One region of the Bradyrhizobium sp. AZCC 1577 genome, then DNA from elsewhere that is predicted to be linked to it. Evidence: predicted binding sites of a transcription regulator. Region 1 holds the regulator's gene; the other holds the start of a gene.
What was found. The regulator HrcA, encoded in region 1, represses chaperone genes, less so after heat shock. The targets are predictions, from matches to a motif close to GTTAGCACTCNCNNNNNGNGAGTGCTAAC.

Region 1 (6,410 bases):
ATAGCGATCGAACGCGGCGCGCGCGATCGCGACCGCGTCGAGCGCCTCGCGCGCGGTATGCAGCCGTCCGAGCGCTTTCAGCGAGGCGTCGTCGAGCGCCTGCACGCCGAGCGAGGCGCGGTTGACGCCGGCTGAGCGATAGCCGCGAAACCGCGTCGCTTCTACGCTGGTCGGATTGGCTTCGAGCGTGACCTCGACATTGCCGGCGACGCGCCAATGCTTTCCGATCGCATCCAAAATCGCGCCGACGGTCTGCGGCTGCATCAAGGAAGGCGTGCCGCCGCCGAGAAAGATCGATGTGACGGTTCGCCCCGGTGCGCGCGCCGCCGTGGTTTCGATCTCGCGCGCAAACGCGCGCGCAAAACGTTTCTCGTCGATCGGTGCGTGGCGGACGTGGCTGTTGAAATCGCAATAGGGGCATTTCGACAGGCAGAACGGCCAGTGCACGTAGACGCCGAAGGCATCTTTGGGGCGGGGTCGCTCGCGACTAGCCAAGGCAGATCTCCGCCAGTTTGACGAAGGCTCGTGCCCGGTGCGACAGGCCAAGCCCAAGCGGCGGCAGGCCGTGCTTTTCGATGGAAGTCATCTCGCCAAAGGTCCGCGTGTGCCCGTCGGGCAGGAATACCGGATCATAGCCAAAACCGGCGGTGCCGCGCGGCGGCCAGACCAGGGTTCCGTCGGCGCGGGCCTCGACCTCTTCGAGATGGCCATCGGGCCAGGCGACGCACAGGGCCGAGACAAAATGCGCACTTCGCTTGTCGGGCGCGGTGGCGCCGCGCTCCTGCAACAGGCGCTCGACCCTGGTCATCGCCGCCATGAAATCCTTGCCATTGCCGGCCCAGCGCGCCGAATAGATTCCGGGCGCGCCGTCGAGCGCATCGACTACGAGACCGGAATCATCGGCAAAGGCCGGCAATTGCGCGGCTTTCGCCGCCGCGATCGCCTTGATCGCGGCATTGGCCCGAAACGTCTGGCCGGTTTCCTCGGGCTCGCCCAGACCCAGCTCGCCCGCGGAAACCGCCTCGACGCCGTGCGGCGCGAGCAATTCCTGCATCTCGGCGAGCTTGCCGGGATTGTGGGTCGCGATCACGAGCCGGCCGGTGATTCGACGGTGCATGTGCGATCAGACTACGCCACAGCCAGCTTCTGCAAGTCCACCAGACGCGCGACACCCTTGCGCGCCAGTTCCATCAGCGCCAGGAACTCGTCTTGTGAAAACGGCGTCTTCTCAGCGGTGCCCTGCACCTCGATGATGCGGCCGTCGCCGGTCATGACGAAATTGGCATCGGTCTCGGCCTCGGAATCCTCGGCATAGTCGAGGTCGAGCACCGGCGTGCCCTGATAGATGCCGCAGGAGATCGCGGCGACATTGTCGCGCAGCACGTTGGCTTTCAGCATGTTGCGGTTCTTCATCCAGCCGATGCAGTCGGCCAGCGCCACCCAGGCGCCGGTGATCGAGGCCGTGCGCGTGCCGCCATCGGCCTGGATCACGTCGCAATCGACCGTAATCTGGCGTTCGCCGAGCGCTTCGAGGTCGACGGCTGCGCGCAAGGAGCGGCCGATCAGCCGCTGGATCTCGACGGTGCGCCCGCCCTGCTTGCCGGCGGCGGCCTCGCGGCGGGTGCGCTCCAATGTGGCACGCGGCAGCATGCCGTATTCGGCGGTTACCCAGCCGCGACCCTGGCCCTTCAACCAGGGCGGCAACCGTTCTTCCAGGGTGGCTGTGACCAGCACATGGGTGTCGCCGAACTTCACCATGCAGGAACCTTCGGCATATTTGACCACGCCGCGTTCCAGCGACACGGGGCGCAACTGATCGGGCGCACGGCGGCTCGGCCGCATGGGGAATCCTTCCAAATCGAGCGAAAATTCGTTCGCGGTGCTTGTAGGAGGGGGAGCGGGCAGCGGCAAGGGTTTTTGCCTTGTTTCGGGGTAGAGGTTCGGTTCTGAATCAATCAGAACCGAACCTCTACCTTCGTGTTTTGACGCGTTTTCTTTACGCGAACCGGCGGCCGCCCCCGGATCACGTCCGAGGGCATGCTTCGCTCGAAAACGCTATGTGAAGCGGACGCTTGTCATCGGCGCGCCGGATCGACAAATTAGGGGTATCAGGGAGTTAACAGTGGCCCACCACGATCCGATTGGCCTGATCGCGCCGCATGCGGGGCTCGCCCAGCTCAACGAGCGCTCGCGCGACATTTTTCGTCAAATCGTCGAGAGCTATCTCGCGACCGGCGAACCCGTCGGTTCGCGCAACGTCTCCCGCTTGATCGCGGTGCCGCTGTCGCCGGCTTCCGTCCGCAATGTGATGTCGGACCTCGAAGCGCTCGGCCTGATCTACGCGCCGCATACCTCGGCCGGCCGCCTGCCGACCGAACTCGGCCTGCGCTTCTTCGTCGACGCCCTGATGCAGGTCGGCGACCTCACCGAACCCGAACGGGAATCGATCCAGAACCAGCTTGCCTCCGTCGGTCGGGCGCAGTCGGTCGAGGCGGCGCTCGGCGAGGCGCTGACGCGGCTGTCCGGCCTGACCCGCGCGGCCGCCGTGGTGCTGACCGCAAAATCCAATTCGCGGCTGAAACACATCGAATTCGTGCGGCTGGAGCCGGAGCGCGCGCTGGTGGTGCTGGTCGGCGAAGACGGCCAGGTCGAAAACCGCGTGCTGACGCTGCCGCCCGGCGTGCCTTCCTCGGCGCTGACGGAGGCGAGCAATTTTCTCAATGCGCGGATTCGCGGCCGTACGCTCGCTGAAGCGCGCCTCGAACTCGAAACCGCGATGGCGCAGAGCCGCATCGAGCTCGACCAACTGACGCAGAAGGTGATCGAGGCGGGGATTGCGAGCTGGTCGGGCGGCGAAAACGAAGACCGGCAATTGATCGTGCGCGGGCATGCCAACCTGCTGGAAGATTTGCACGCGCTCGAAGATCTCGAACGCGTCAAGTCGCTGTTCGACGATCTCGAGACCAAGCGCGGCGTGATCGACCTGTTGGGCCGGGCCGAGCGCGCCGAAGGCGTGCGGATCTTCATCGGATCGGAGAACAAGCTGTTCTCGCTGTCCGGTTCCTCGACCATCATCGCACCCTATAGCGACGCTTCGCACCGCATCGTCGGGGTTCTCGGCGTGATCGGGCCGACTCGGCTGAACTATGCGCGGGTGATTCCGACGGTGGATTACGCCGCCCGCATTGTCAGCCGGATGCTGGGCGGCTGATCCGCCACGAATCGACCTTAATCAGGGCTGGTTGCGCTTGATTTTCGGCCCCTAAAGCACGATATCCCCCGGCAGCAAATCCCCATCCAACCAGAACCGTTTTTTGAGAAGGCAGTCTTATGACCGATCCCAACCGGCCGAGTGACGACGGGGCACAACCCGCCAACCAGACCGGCGAGCCCGTGGTCTCAAAACCCTACATCATGCCCGACGATCCCGAGGATGGATCGGTCGAGGCGTTGACGAAGGAAGCGGCGGGAGCGCGCGACAAGATGCTGCGCACGCTGGCTGAGATGGAAAACCTGCGCAAGCGCACCGCCAAGGAAGTCGCCGACGCGCGCGCCTACGGCATCACCGGCTTCGCCCGCGACATTCTCGAAATCGCCGACAATCTGCAGCGCGCGCTCGATGCCATGCCGGCCGAGACCAAGGCCACCGCCGATCCGGCGCTGAAGGCGTTCATCGAAGGCGTCGAGTTGACCGAGCGCTCGCTGCTGAACACGCTGGAGAAGAACGGCGTCAAGAAGTTCGATCCATCGGGCGAGAAGTTCGATCCCAATTTCCAGCAGGCGATGTACGAAGTCCCCGATCCGTCCGTTCCCGCAGGGACGGTGGTTCAGGTCGTGCAGGCCGGCTTCATGATCGGCGAACGCATACTGCGCCCGGCGCTGGTCGGCGTGTCGAAGGGCGGCGCCAAGGCGGCACCGGCCGCCAACAATGAGCCGAACAGCGCGGCGTAAATAGGCGCGCAAGTCGTTTCGAACCATGAAGGCCCCGCTGCGGAAGCTCGGCCTTCATCCTTCGAGACGCGCGCAGGCCGCTCCGCAGGGATGAGCGGTCTACGGAGTATCACCGAAGGCGGTTGACGCGGGCCTATGCTTACAGCGGCCTCTCGTCCGCCCTTGGCCGGTAGGTCCCAAAACTCCAGAGATTGCCTTCCGGGTCGCGGCAGGCGAAATCGCGGCTACCATAGTCGGTGTCGCGCAGGTCCATTTCAATGATGGCGCCGGAGGCTTTGACCTTCGCATGTAGGGCGTCGGGATCGTCGACCGCGACATACAGCGCGTCCGTGCGACGGCCGCCGATATCGCCGACGAGCTTGCCGTATTCGTCCTCCCTGCTCTGGCCGAGCATCAGGATCGAGGGTCCAAAGGCAAGCTCGGCGTGATGGATGGTGCCGCCGTTCCGGTAGACGGCGCGTTCGGTGAAACCAACAACTTCCTTGAGCCAGCGGATCATCGCTTCGGCATCCCGGCAGCGCATCGTCGGATAAAGGCGCGGCGCTTCGCTTTTGCTTGGACTGGTCACCGGCAACCCCTCGCATTGCGTTACCTCACTAGTATCGCGAGGCGAGGGCGGTCGGCTTGAAGATTTGTTACCTGACCGGCTACGCGTCCAGTGCGTCCAGCGGGCGCAGCAGGCGGCTGTCAGTCAGCGCCAGCCGGTGGGCCCAGGCCGTTGGCGATTCGCCGGCAAGGGTTGAAAATTCGCGGGCGAGATGCGCCTGGTCGGCATAACCGCTTTCGGCCGCAATCCCTGCCCAGCCGCCTCCCGCTCCCGTCCGCGCCAGTCGGCAGGCTTCGTGAAAGCGCATCATGCGGGCGACCGGCTTCGGCGCCAGACCAATTTCCGCTCGGAAGCGATCGACCAAGTGCTTGCGGCTCCAGCCGATCTCTCTTGCAAGCGCAGTGATGCGCACGCTGCCCGCGCTGCGTGCGAGCCGTCCATAGGCGAATGCGATCTCGGGCGAAGGCCGATGGCTGGCACGCCCTGCAACAAAATCCTCGACCAGATCGAAGCGATCCTGCCAGCAGGATATCGCGCCAAGCCGCTCGCGCAGGTGCGGTCCCTCAGGCCCCAGTACGTCACCGATGTCGACCATGCGCGCGGTGAGATCGGCGACGGCCCCGCCAAAGAAGCGATAGGCGCCAAGCGGCGTGAAATCCACCTGCACGCATTCGGCGCCGCCATCGGATTCGATATGAACCGGACCGGCATAAAGCCCGGCGGCGAAAGTCGGCTGCCGATCATCAGCGTCAGGATCGCGTCCGAGAGCGATCAGGAACGGTGTGCCGAAGCTGATGATCAGCGGGACTACCAGACCTGCGGTTTCGCGCTGGAAGAACCGGCCGGGCGCGGTTTCGCGATAGCCCGTCATGCCGGCGATCAGGCCTGTCATGCGCTGCGATGGCGCACGACGAATCATCTCGAACGCGAGTGGAGCCGCTGGACCTGACATCCCAAACCCCCGAAGCGGGCAAGACGAACGCACTAGGCCGCGATATCGCCCGACTGGATGCGCTTGACGCCGGCCTTGGTCATGTCGGCCCAGGCTTTTGCGAGCGAGCCCTGGGTGTCGATGCCGCGGCAGGCGTCCTCGATCACGTAAGTCTCGAAGCCCGCCTTGCGCGCATCCAGCGCGCTCCATGCCACGCAGAAATCGGTCGCGAGGCCAGCGAGGAAAACCCGCTTCACCTTGCGCGCCTTCAGGTACGCCGCGAGCCCCGTCGTGGTCTTGCCGTCGGCCTCGGTGAAGGCCGAATAGCTGTCGATGTTCTTGCGAAAACCCTTGCGGATAACGAGGCCGGCATGCGGGATCGCGAGGTCCTTTGACAGCGACGCACCCTCGGTCCCCTGCACGCAGTGATCCGGCCACAGCACCTGATTGCCGTAGGGGAGATCGATGGTTTCGAACGGCTTCTTGCCGGAATGGGTGGAGGCGAACGAGACGTGGCCCGCGGTGTGCCAGTCCTGCGTCATCACCACATTGGCAAAGCCCTTGGCGATGCGGTTGATGACGGGCACCACTTGATCGCCGTCTTTCACGGCAAGGCTGCCGCCTGGCAGGAAGCAGTTTTGCACGTCGATGACGAGGAGCGCGGAGGCGTTGTCGGGTTTCATCGGTGCAGCCCATGGCGTCGTTGGAACGAGGGCGAGGACGGATGCCGCGCCAAAGCCTGTCAGAACCAGTCTGCGAGAAAGCATAGCGCGTCTCCCTGCCATGAACCCGGCAGGGGAAGGCTAGTTCCATTGGTGTACGAACGAAAGCCCGAAATTTCAGCGCGTCCTGAATATCAGGGCGCGCTTTTTTCGAATTCGCGATCAGGCTCGCGGCCGGATTCCGTCGCGCACGGCGCGGAAGCGTGGAAAGGCCTTGGTCCAATCATCGCGCGGCGAAGAGCCGATGATGCGCATCGAG
Region 2 (6,410 bases), 3.1 Mb from region 1:
GATACTGATCAGCCTGATCATGGTGCCGGAGACTTCCGACAAGCGCACTGGCGGTTCGCTCAGTGATCCCGACATGCATGCGTCCTCGACCATGGATGCAATCACCAAGGGCACTGCGGCCGGGCTCGAACTGCTGCTCAACATCGTCGCGATGCTCTTGGTGCTGGTGGCGCTGGTTTATCTCGTCAATGCGATCCTCGGGCTGTTGCCCGAGATCGGCGGCGCCAAAATTTCGCTGCAGCGGCTGCTGGGGCTCGTGATGGCGCCGGTGTGCTGGCTGATGGGCCTGCCCTGGCCGCAAGCCGTCACGGCCGGAAGCCTGATGGGCACCAAGACCGTGCTCAACGAGCTGATCGCCTATCTCGACCTCTCGAAACTCGGCACGGACGCGCTCGATCCGCGCTCGCGGCTGATCATGCTCTACGCGATGTGCGGCTTTGCCAACTTCGCCAGCCTCGGCATCATGATCGGCGGCCTCGGCACCATGGCACCGGATCGGCGCGAGGAGATCAATGCGCTGGGATTGAAGTCGATCGTGTCGGGTACGCTGGCGACGTGTTTGATGGGGGCAGTGGTGGGGGTGATGACCTAGCGGTCATTTCGGGGCGATGCGAAGCATCGCCCGGAATGACGACCGCGAGAGTCAACTCGCTAATTCCACCGTCTTGAACTCCGCCGGTAGGATCACCTCCAGCAACTCGACATCATCGGAATAATCCATGATCAGATGCTTGATGCGCGGCGGCTGGGTCCAGGCGCTGCCTTCCTTCATCAGCGTCTCGCCCTGCCCTTCCATATAGGTCTTCACCCAGCCCTTGAGCACATAGACCATCTGGAACTCGACGTCGTGGTAATGCAGTTTTGAAACTTCCGCCGGGTTGCACGGGCCGACCAAGCGGATGACATGCGCCTGCGCCAGGCCGTGGGTCGCGTCGGCAATCCCGAGGTCGCGGTACTTTGCATAAGTGCGCAGGCCGTCGGCCTTGAAATCTTCTTCGCGGTGATGGCTGATGGCGATGCGCTGCTTCGGCCGGGCTTTGGTCGTCGTGTTTTTCGCAGCGGAAATGCGTCCCTTGGACTTGATGGTCTTGCGCGCGGAGGACTTGGCAGCGCCTTTGTACCCCGCCCATTTCTTCCTGACGGCGGTTTTGGCTGCGGCTCTTGAAGTCGCCTTCTTCGGCTTGGACATTGCCTACCTCCCTCATTCGTTTGATGTCGGAGGCTAACACAAAACTTTTTTGTAGGGTGGGCAAAGCGCAAGCGTGCCCACCGTAGCGGGCGGAGTCAGATGGTGGGCACGGCGCAAGCGCGCCTTTGCCCACCCTACGGCGCCGACCACAAAATCAATGCAGCCTGAATACCCCGTCGACTGCACGCAGCTCAGCCGGCTTGATCAGCCTGGAATGCGCCACCGTCACGGAATACAGCGGGCCATCAAGCTTTTCCTGCCAGAACGCGAGGAAGTCCTTCAGCGCCGGGAATTTCGGAAACAGATCGTAGTTCTGCCAGACATAGGTCTGCAGCAATGAAGGATGATCCGGCATCCGATACAGAATTTGCGCCGTCGTCAGCCCGTAACCCAGCACCTGCTTCCGGAAATCGTCGGAAGCAACTCCAACCCGCGAGACCATGCCAAACCTCCATTGCTGGAAGCGCATTTCACGTGGTGGCCACACACCGAGCTACCCCGGCGGAGATGCGCTCACATGAGAGAAATGTGACGCACGATACCAACCCATCACAAGCCTAAATGTTTAATGAATTGTTGAAAATTCACGCGTTAGCAGCAGCTTACCGCACGTGCTAATACGGGTCCGGAGGCTTCCGCCGCCGCGTTAATCATGCCGAACAAAATTGGCAGACGACATATTTGAGTGCCAATTTTTCTGCTAGAAGCCCTTGTCCCCCGAAGAATACTGGCCTAAATCAGCCGCAGCCGGGTTGGCACTCGCTGGCCCGGACTGCCAAAATTCCAGAATTCTACAACATTCCCAGACGTTTAGGAGGACTGCATGAACTTCCGTCCGCTTCACGACCGCGTCGTGGTCAAACGCATCGACGCCGAAGAGAAGACCGCTGGCGGCATCATCATTCCGGACAGTGCCAAGGAAAAGCCCTCCCAGGGCGAAGTCATCGCCGTCGGCCCGGGTGGCCGTGACGAAGCCGGCAAGCTGATCCCGATCGACCTCAAGGTCGGCGACCGCGTGCTGTTCGGCAAGTGGTCGGGCACCGAGGTCAAGATCGACGGCCAGGAACTCCTGATCATGAAGGAGTCCGACATCATGGGCGTGCTCGACGCCACCTCGGCCAAGAAGAAGGCCGCCTAAGACATCGCCTGCCACGCTCACCCTGAGGAGCGCCCGCAAGGCGCCTCCCCGACAGGGTGAGAAACAAAGACTAACTCAGGGAAACCAAATATGTCAGCCAAAGAAGTCAAATTCGGCGTCGACGCCCGCGACCGCATGCTGCGCGGCGTCGATATTCTCGCCAACGCCGTGAAGGTCACGCTCGGCCCGAAGGGCCGCAACGTCGTGCTCGACAAGTCGTTCGGCGCTCCGCGTATCACCAAGGACGGCGTCACCGTCGCCAAGGAGATCGAGCTCGACGACAAGTTCGAGAACATGGGCGCGCAGATGGTGCGCGAAGTCGCCTCCAAGTCCGCTGACGCGGCCGGCGACGGCACCACCACCGCGACCGTGCTCGCGGCTGCGATCGTCCGTGAAGGCGCCAAGTCGGTTGCCGCCGGCATGAACCCGATGGACCTGAAGCGCGGTATCGACCTGGCGGTGGAAGCCGTGGTCGCCGACCTCGTCAAGAACTCCAAGAAGGTCACCTCGAACGAGGAAATCGCCCAGGTCGGCACCATCTCCGCCAACGGCGACGCCGAAATCGGCAAGTTCCTGGCTGACGCCATGAAGAAGGTAGGCAACGAGGGCGTGATCACGGTTGAGGAAGCCAAGTCGCTCGAAACCGAACTCGACGTCGTCGAAGGCATGCAGTTCGACCGCGGCTACATCTCGCCCTACTTCGTCACCAACGCCGACAAGATGCGCGTTGAAATGGACGACGCCTACATCCTGATCAACGAGAAGAAGCTCTCCTCGCTGAACGAGCTGCTGCCGCTGCTCGAAGCCGTGGTGCAGACCGGCAAGCCGCTGGTCATCGTCGCCGAAGACGTCGAAGGCGAAGCCCTCGCCACCCTCGTCGTCAACCGCCTGCGTGGTGGTCTGAAGGTCGCGGCCGTCAAGGCTCCGGGCTTCGGCGATCGCCGCAAGGCCATGCTGCAGGATATCGCGGTGCTGACCGGAGGTCAGGCGATCTCGGAAGATCTCGGTATCAAGCTCGAGAACGTCACGCTGCAGATGCTCGGCCGCGCCAAGAAGGTGATGATCGACAAGGAAAACACCACGATCGTCAACGGCGCCGGCAAGAAGGCCGACATCGAGGCGCGCGTGCAGCAGATCAAGGCGCAGATCGAGGAAACCACCTCGGACTACGACCGTGAGAAGCTGCAGGAGCGTCTGGCCAAGCTCGCGGGCGGCGTAGCCGTGATCCGCGTCGGCGGCGCGACCGAAGTCGAGGTGAAGGAGCGCAAGGATCGCGTGGATGACGCGATGCATGCGACCCGCGCGGCCGTTGAAGAAGGCATCGTGCCGGGCGGCGGCGTCGCCCTGCTCCGTGCCACCGAGCAGCTCAAGCGCCTCAAGACCCAGAACGACGACCAGAAGACCGGCGTCGAGATCGTGCGCAAGGCGCTGTCCGCGCCGGCCCGCCAGATCGCGATCAACGCCGGCGAAGACGGCTCCGTCATCGTCGGCAAGATCCTCGAGAAGGAGCAGTACAATTACGGCTTCGACTCGCAGACCGGCGAATACGGCAATCTGGTCTCCAAGGGCATCATCGACCCGACCAAGGTGGTCCGTGCGGCGATCCAGAACGCAGCTTCCGTCGCGGCTCTCTTGATCACCACCGAAGCCATGATCGCCGAACTGCCGAAGAAGAACGCCGGCGCCGGCGCCGGCATGCCCCCGGGCGGCGGCATGGGCGGCATGGACTTCTAAGCGACGAAGTCGTCCCGGACGCGGTGCACCGCAGAGCCGGGATCTCGCTCCAACAAATGCAAACCCCGGCAGAAATGCCGGGGTTTTTCGTTTGCGCGGATCCGGACTGCAACGGCGCGGTGTTTCTGCAACGTCACGCTGAAGCAAAACCTTCCCGCCGCTTGAGATATCCCGGTTATGCACAGCGCGGCGTAAAATATACCAGCGTATGCGTTGACAACTTCAAAAAAACTTCTGGCGAGAGTCGCAAACCGAACCGACAGTCCCGATACTCCTGGGCAAAGTAAGATCGAGGGCTGGGCAAAATCCTCATCCACAATCTGATCGAACGCGGAGCGCGAGCTCTCGTGACGAAAGCGAACGTCGCGAGGAATGCTTTCGCTTGGGAAAGGTGATGTCGCCGTGAGTGAAAGTGAAATGAAAGTCACCGTGAACGGAACGAATATTCTCGGAATGCCGTGGTTGGACTTCTCCAAGATCGCCGCGCCTGGCGTGGTTAGCGAGCTTACCGAGCAGGGCTTCGCCCGCGCACGTGAAGGCTGCGAGAAAATCAAGGCCGCGTCAGAGGAAATGACGGAAGCGCTGCGCGAGAGCTATTCAAGCAATGCGAGGGGCGCGACCGATTACGGGCTCAAGCTGTTCGAAATCTCAAACGCCAATGCCGCCTCCACGCTTGAATACTTAGTCCGTCTGTTCGGCAGCAAGTCAGCCACTGACGTTCTTAGCGTATCCGCGGCGCAAGCGCGCAAGGCGTTCGACACCGCTTCTGACCAGAACAGGGAATTGTGGGTGCTTGCCCAGAAGCTTGCGACGGAAACGGGTGAGCCGATCAGGAAGCACTTCACCAAGGTTCTCCACCAAGCCGGCTAAAGACCGGCGTTCAATTCACACCCGAGACTACGTCAAGGAGGAATCCGGCCGGTTGGAACGAGTCCAAGCGATGAGCATGCGGCCCACTACCGATGCTCCATCAGACGCGGTGCGCGATGCCCCCCAAGTAACCCGCACCGACAAGTGACGCACTCCAACCGGCCGGTGCTTTTTCAAGCAAGAAACCAATCTCTAGGGAGGGCGATATGGGAATGGTCATGGTCAAATGTCCGCGAACCGGACATGCGATTCCCACCGGCATCAAGACTGATCGCGAGAGCTTCAGCCGCAGCGCAGTGTTTTTCTCTCGGACCCGTTGCGTGATCTGCCACGCCGATCACGCCTGGTTTGCCCGTGAAGCCTGGGTCGACGAGCCGAGCATCCGTGTGCGGAATCGCAGCGCCGGCTCCCCGGCGTAAGCATCGACACAGATCAAGTGATGATCGCGATGGAGGGGCGCCATGCCGCGCATGCAAATCTCAACCGACACATCTACCTGGCTGCTGCAGGCAAAGGAATTTCTTGACGAGGCACGACGGCTGAAGCCGGGCCCTGAGCGCGATGAGCTGCGCCAGACAGCGAAGGTGCTGCGCGAGATTGCGAAGCTCGAGGCGACATCCGAGTCAGCGCTCGAACGTGATCGGCGGCAGAGAACCTGATCTGGCGGAGAAAATCCGCCCTTCGATGTGCGTTCCGGAATGCCGCAGCAGCAAGTCGCGACGCGGAAGGTCGAGCGGTCGCGGAAACGCGCTCAGATGGCTTCGCGCGATTTAATTCCCGGAATCCGCCGATCGTCGGGCAGAACCGCCGCGCGAGATCGGGCCGAATGGAGCGCGAACATCTCCTCGACTCCGAGATGCATGACGTTGTGGCATTCGCACGCGACCGTCGCGAGCCGCGCCGGATCGATCTCGATCAGGCCTCGTCGATCGGACTTGATCGCTCCGCACGCGCGCAACTTGCGCATCAGGAGCGTCACAGTCGTGCGTCGCACACCGACTATTTGTGATAGCGCCTGCTGGGTGAGCGGGAGCACATCATGGTCGACGCGGTCGCGAAGCTGGAGCAACCAGCGAGCCATGCGCGCCTCGACCGGGTGAAGCGCATTGCAGGCTGAACCGAGTTGAAGCTGCATCAGCATAGCCCTGACGTGAATCTGGACCGCGTGCCGGATCGCGGGGCTCCGGTTGAACGCGGCGTGAAATCGCGATGCGGGGATCCGAAAGGCGGTGCCCGCCGCACGAACGATCGCCGTCATATCTGAAGGTGACGGCCCGAGCACCGAAAGCATGCCTACTGCCCCCTCACGCCCGACTGCGGCGGAGGCGACCGTGTGTCCGTCCGCCATGTCGATCATCAGCGAGATGGCGCCGCTATGAGGGAAGTAGACGTACTCGATTGCGTCACCCGCTCGCGAAAGGACCGCGTCCTGATTGAGCGCGATCGTCTCAAGCTCGGGCTCCAGCAGATCGAAGTCCG

Region 2: V1278_RS17415 (co-chaperone GroES) is a predicted target of HrcA. The motif match lies at 1,941-1,969, and genes of this name have one in related genera.

Annotation. Positions count from the first base shown of each region.
Region 1 is NZ_JAZHRQ010000001.1:652,105-658,514, reverse strand. It holds gene hemW (radical SAM family heme chaperone HemW) at 1-495, opposite strand, end outside; gene rdgB (RdgB/HAM1 family non-canonical purine NTP pyrophosphatase) at 488-1,117, opposite strand; gene rph (ribonuclease PH) at 1,129-1,842, opposite strand; gene hrcA (heat-inducible transcriptional repressor HrcA) at 2,123-3,211, shown strand; gene grpE (nucleotide exchange factor GrpE) at 3,331-3,951, shown strand; gene V1278_RS03040 (VOC family protein) at 4,091-4,519, opposite strand; gene V1278_RS03035 (AraC family transcriptional regulator) at 4,599-5,450, opposite strand; gene pncA (bifunctional nicotinamidase/pyrazinamidase) at 5,483-6,196, opposite strand; gene V1278_RS03025 (hypothetical protein) at 6,314-6,410, opposite strand, start outside.
Region 2 is NZ_JAZHRQ010000001.1:3,749,572-3,755,981, reverse strand. It holds gene V1278_RS17430 (NupC/NupG family nucleoside CNT transporter) at 1-592, shown strand, start outside; gene V1278_RS17425 (cupin domain-containing protein) at 644-1,189, opposite strand; gene V1278_RS17420 (usg protein) at 1,344-1,631, opposite strand; gene V1278_RS17415 (co-chaperone GroES) at 2,013-2,327, shown strand; gene groL (chaperonin GroEL) at 2,418-4,061, shown strand; gene V1278_RS17405 (phasin family protein) at 4,434-4,931, shown strand; gene V1278_RS17400 (hypothetical protein) at 5,393-5,590, shown strand; gene V1278_RS17395 (Crp/Fnr family transcriptional regulator) at 5,683-6,410, opposite strand, start outside.